Neorhizobium galegae bv. orientalis str. HAMBI 540: one gene and its partner. The protein of the gene in region 1 interacts with the protein of each later gene in a pairwise test. Links are inferred from orthologs where the notes say so. Each region holds a gene or a part of one and is shown on either strand. Other genes may lie near its edges.

Region 1 (2,845 bases):
GCCGTGGGAAGGCACGTTCTACCCTGAAAAACTGGCCAAGAAAAAACAGCTCGAATATGCGGCCAGCAAACTGAAGGTGATCGAGGTCAACGGCACCTATTACGGATCGCAGAAGCCGGAGACCTTCGCCAAATGGGCATCCGAGGTTCCAGATGGCTTCATCTTTTCGCTGAAGGCCAGCCGCTTCACCACCAACCGCAAGGTTTTGGCAGAGGCGGGGGAGTCGATCGAAAAATTCCTGACCCAGGGACTGACCGAGCTCGGCGATCATCTCGGGCCGCTGCTCTGGCAGTTCGCGCCGACCAAGAAGTTCGAGGCGGACGATTTCGAAGCCTTCCTGAAATTGCTGCCGAACAAGCTGGACGGGCTGAAGCTGATCCATGTGGTCGAAGTCCGTAACGACACATTCAAGGTGCCGGAATTTATCGCGTTGCTCGCGAAATATAACATCGCGCCGGTCTGTGCCGACCATTTCGACTATCCGATGATCGCGGACGTCACCGCGGATTTCGTCTACACGCGCCTGCAAAAAGGCTCGGACGACATCAAGACCTGCTACGCCGAAGAGGATATGAAGGCCTGGGCGAAAAGGTTGGAAACCTGGGCCGAGGGTGGCGTGCCGGACGACCTGCCGCTGGTCGATGACAAACATAAGCCGAAGAAGGAGCCGCGCGACGTTTTCGCCTTCTTCATCCATGAGGGCAAGGTGAACGCTCCCTATGGGGCAATGGCGATGCGTGAACTTTTGGAAAGCCGCAGCTAGAGATCCAGCCTTACGCCGGCATGGGTGGCGAGGTCTTCGGCCGTCATGCCCCTGCCCGCCCGCTTACCGGCTTCTCCATGCAGGTAAACGCCCGCCGCGGCCGCCTCGAATGCGGGCATGCCTTGAGCGAGCAATGCACCGATCACGCCGGCGAGCACATCGCCGGAACCGGCAGTCGCCAGCCACGGCGGTCCGTTGGTATTGATGTAGGCGCGTCCGTCGGGGCTGGCGATCACCGTGTCGGCGCCCTTGTAGACAATGGCAGCGTGAGCGCGGGCGGCGGCGGTCACTGCCTTTTCCACCTTGCTCAGGCTGTCATCTGTAGCGATGTCGGGGAAAAGCCGGGCGAACTCGCCCTCGTGCGGCGTCAGCACCAAGTGGGGCTCTCCGCCGGCAAAGGCATCATACAGATCCGAGGGCTTTTCCTTGAAGGAGGTAATCCCGTCGGCGTCGAGCACCAGCGGCCGACCCTTCAATGCCAGCGCGAACTGCCTCGCCTTCTTGCCGATGCCAAATCCCGGTCCGAGCACGAAAGCGGCAAGCTTCGCCGTGCGAAGCCAGTTTTCCAGGTCTTTGACCGTGTCTACCCGGTACAGCATGATCGCGGTCAGCCAGGCCGCGTTGACCGGCATGGCATCGCTTGGCGAACCGACCGTCACCAGGCCGGCCCCGGCTTTCAGGCCCGCGGTCGCCGAAAGGCGAGCCGCACCCGTCTTGCCAGCCTCGCCTGAGAACACGGCCAGATGTCCGCGGCGATATTTGTGGGTGTCGCTTCCCGGCTCGGCCAGCAGGCCACTCCACAATTCGGGTCCATTCTCTCTTATCCTGCCGGCAACCTCGCGGATGATGCGGGCCGGAATGCCGATATCGAAAACCTCGACGTCACCGCAGAGAGACCTGCCCGGCAGCAGCAGGTGGCCCGGCTTGCGGGTCATGAAAGTGATCGTATGGGCAGCCTGGAAGGCGCCGCCGAGCGGCACGCCCCGCCTCCCGCAGAGACCGGACGGCAGGTCCACCGCAAGAACTGATATCCCCGCCTCGCCGACCTTGCGGATCACCTCCGCGACAATGTCGGGCACGTTGCGTGTCAGGCCGGCACCGAACAACGCGTCGACCACCACGTCGCCGGCCCGCGGTTGATAGACTTCGAGCGGTTTCGACGACAGACCGCAGAGGTCGCGCGCCTGCCTTGCATCGCCCTTCAGTGTTCTGGGATCGCCGAGATGATGGACGTCAACGGTGGCGCCGGCTTCGGCAAGCGCGCGGGCCGCGACATATCCGTCCCCCCCATTGTTTCCGGGACCGCAGAATGCGACAAAACGCAAGGCGCCCGGAAAATGCCGAAGCGCGGCGGCAGCAATCGCGCGGCCTGCCCTGTCCATCAGGTCAAAGGACGGAATGCCGGATCGGGCAGAGGCGGCGTCCGCCGCCGCCATCTCGTCGGGCGTCAGAAGCAGTGAAACAAGCGAAGCATCCATAGCGCTATTGAACGGAAAGATGATCAGAAAACAAGCGCCTCTTCTCTAGCCAGAATGGCATAGAAATTATGCAAATGCTTAAATAAGTGACTTTGTCTTGACTATATTCGCCATCGCTTAAGTTTCGAAAAAACTTCAAAAAACTCCGATTCTTGTGTCGCAACGCACAAATTTCGAGAAAAATGGAAGCAGTTTTGCCACTGAACCTGCTGTTTTATGGGGAATCGGTGCAAAACCGCATTGTTTTTTTGAAAGTGCCATGTGAGTTTGGCACGATAACTGCATTGGCATGGGCGAGCGGGTAACGGCCTGCTTCAAGAGAGAAGCGGAGATATAGTTTCTCATGAAAAAGATCGAAGCGATCATCAAGCCTTTCAAGCTCGACGAAGTGAAGGAAGCCCTTCAGGAAGTCGGCTTGCAGGGGATCACAGTGACCGAAGCCAAGGGCTTTGGCCGCCAGAAGGGCCATACGGAGCTCTATCGCGGCGCGGAATACGTCGTCGACTTTCTGCCTAAAGTCAAAGTCGAGGTCGTCCTGGCGGACGAGAATGCGGATGCGGTCATCGAGGCGATCCGCAACGCTGCACAGACTGGACGGATTGGA
Region 2 (2,785 bases), 510 kb from region 1 along the record:
CCAACCATCACAATACGCATCAATAATCCTCATCTTTATCCGGCAATCTCACGCGCAGCGGTTTCCTAAGCGCATCCGAAAGGGAATGCAACGCGTCGGATTGGCTGCCTGTGGCAGCTGTGGTCAGGCGTTACCCTAGCCGGCCTGACTGGCCAACGTTACGGGGTGATGACAATAGGATTGCTGCTACGGCTTTCCAGGGCGCGATCCCCAGGCGATGAAATCGGGGTTGGCGAAATCCAGCATGTCTGCGCGGCCGGTCTTGCCATAGGTAAGCGGTGCCCCGCCGAGCGTGACCGTGCTGCCGCCGGCGGCACGGAGCACGGAGTCTCCGGCGGCCGTGTCCCATTCCATGGTTCGGCCGAAGCGGGGATAGAGATCGGCCACACCCTCCGCCAGCAGGCAGAATTTCAGCGAGGAACCAATGCTGCGGATATCGGCGGCGCCTGATTTTTCGAGGAAGGCCTCGGTCTCGGCGGAATTATGCGAGCGGCTCGCAACGCAGATCGGACGGGCCTCGACCGGCCTCGCGACGACCGGCACCCGGTTCGTCACCGCGAATTCGTCGTCGATCACAAGTTTTTCCGCCCGTCCGCCGCCACCGAGATAGGCGACCTTGAGGGCGGGCGCATAAACGACACCGAGGATCGGCGCGCCGTTCTCGATCAGGGCGATGTTGACCGTGAAATCCTCGCGATCGTTGATGAACTCCTTGGTACCGTCGAGCGGATCGACAAGAATGAAGGAGCGTCCTTCGATCGACGGGATACGTCCCATCGCAACCGATTCTTCCGCGATGACGGGGATGTCGGGAAAGGCGTAGGCAAGCTCGGCGAGAATGATCTCTTCGGCCCGTTCGTCCGCCTCCGTGACCGGGGATTTATCAGCCTTGTAGCTGGTGCTGGGTCCGGCCCTGTAGACGTCCAGGATGGCTTTGCCGGCAAGCAGCGCGGCTTTTTCGAATGTGGCGAGCATGAATTCCATGGCGGCTGGTCACGTCGGTTGGGTAGACTTCCAATGACACGTTTGCCCCGTGCATGGGAGTCTAAAACGGCTCGGCTCAATCGGCCTTGGCGAGATGCTGCTGTGTCGCGTAGAGCGCGATCGCGGCGGCGTTCGAGACATTGAGCGATTTGATAGCGCCCGGCATGTCGAGACGGGCAAGCGCGTTGACCGTCTCGCGGGTCTTCTGACGCAGGCCCTTGCCCTCGGAACCAAGCACCAGGGCGATCCGGCCGCCGGCAAACGTGCCTTCGAGCGGGGCGGGGCCTTCCGAATCGAGCCCGATCGTCTGGAAGCCGAGCCGGTGCAGTTCTTCGATCGCGTCGGCGAGATTGGTGACCTGTATATAAGGTATCAGTTCCAGCGCGCCGGAGGCCGATTTGGCAAGTACGCCGGATTCGGTCGGGCTATGTCTCTGGGTGGTGATGACCGCGCCGGCGCCGAACGCGACCGCCGAACGCATGATCGCGCCGACATTATGCGGGTCGGTGACCTGGTCGAGAACCAGCAGAAGCGGACTTGCCTTTAGCGCTTCCAGCCGGCGCATGGGGAGGGGCCGCGTTTCCAGCATCACGCCCTGATGAATGGCCTCGGGGCCGAGCACCCTGTCGATATCCTGGGGCGAAACGAATTCGATCGGAAAGGACAATGTCTCCGGCTCGCCGATATCGAGCCGCGCGAAGGCGTTCTGGGTCACCGACAGCTTGATGAGCTTGCGCTCGGGATTGTCGAGGGCGGCGCGTACCGTGTGCAGGCCATAGAGGAAGACCTGTTCCGGCTGAAGCTGCGGCGGCTTCCAGTCCTTGTTGGATTTCGGCCGCTTCAAGGGCGGCGTCGGAATTTCTCCGCGCTCGCGCTTGGAGTCGCGCACCGCGCGCCGAAGCGTCGCATAATGGGTGTCACGGGTGGATTTGTCTTCTTTGTCGTCCTTGCTCATCAGGCCTTATAGCCATCCTCACTCTCCGGGCAAAGCCCTCGACGGGGAGGCGGGTCGAAAGTGCGACTGATTTATTTTCGTCATTTTTGCTTCTTCCTCGTGTTGACAGACGAGAACGAGGCGGTCATATACGCGGCGCAGATTGAGGGGCGGCAAGCTTCCAAGATCTGACGAACTTGGTCTCACGATCCGGACGAAAAACTGGAGAGATGCCCGAGTGGTTAAAGGGGACGGACTGTAAATCCGTTGGCTCAGCCTACGTTGGTTCAAATCCAACTCTCTCCACCATTCGTCTCTGATCGGACACCACATACCGCGGGTATAGCTCAATGGTAGAGCAGCAGCCTTCCAAGCTGAATACGCGGGTTCGATTCCCGCTACCCGCTCCATTTTACCTGATCATGATGAAGACCGGCATGTCACACGCTTGAAAGCGCGTCGACGGTCTCTGTCCGAGTCCGCCTTTCTTTTTTGCCGCGGCTGCCTTGTCATCTGCGCCGTGACTGCGGCGACGCACGTTCCTGCTGGAGCCTCGTTTTTCCGTGATCGCCTGGTATTGTCGCGATGATGCTCGTAACTTTTTAAAGCATCCCGGGTAGAAGCTTTTTCGCCGGCACAGAGGCCGCCCCACCACCAGCTATGGAAACTTGTCCATGAAGAAAATACTTGCCGCCGCAGCCCTTGCGACGATGCTCCTGCCGTCCGCGTCGTTTGCTGCGACCGTGCTTTTCCCGAGCGCCGCCCCCGTCGCGCAGATCACCATTCCGGATGCCTGGAACCCGGAAGAAACCGACAGCGGCATCCAGGCCAGTTCCGACGACGGCGCGATCTATCTGTCGATCGACG

Evidence for each region. The genes of interacting proteins can lie anywhere in the genome.
Region 2: the proteins of RG540_RS08915 (region 1) and rlmB interact in binary tests that used the Escherichia coli proteins (3 or more experiments, as listed by UniProt). The link is inferred for Neorhizobium galegae bv. orientalis str. HAMBI 540 from one-to-one orthologs.

The regions. Positions count from the first base shown.
Region 1 is NZ_HG938353.1:1,754,799-1,757,643, reverse strand. It holds RG540_RS08915 (bifunctional ADP-dependent NAD(P)H-hydrate dehydratase/NAD(P)H-hydrate epimerase), read right to left. Parts: upstream 2,242-2,845; coding sequence 760-2,241; downstream 1-759. Other genes in the region: RG540_RS08910 (P-II family nitrogen regulator), read left to right, coding at 2,585-2,845; RG540_RS08920 (DUF72 domain-containing protein), read left to right, coding at 1-763. UniProt on the Escherichia coli protein: Bifunctional enzyme that catalyzes the epimerization of the S- and R-forms of NAD(P)HX and the dehydration of the S-form of NAD(P)HX at the expense of ADP, which is converted to AMP.
Region 2 is NZ_HG938353.1:1,243,067-1,245,851, forward strand. It holds rlmB (23S rRNA (guanosine(2251)-2'-O)-methyltransferase RlmB), read right to left. Parts: upstream 1,940-2,785; coding sequence 1,061-1,939; downstream 1-1,060. Other genes in the region: RG540_RS06330 (UDP-glucose dehydrogenase family protein), read right to left, coding at 1-20; cysQ (3'(2'),5'-bisphosphate nucleotidase CysQ), read right to left, coding at 187-975; RG540_RS06355 (hypothetical protein), read left to right, coding at 2,593-2,785. UniProt on the Escherichia coli protein: Specifically methylates the ribose of guanosine 2251 in 23S rRNA.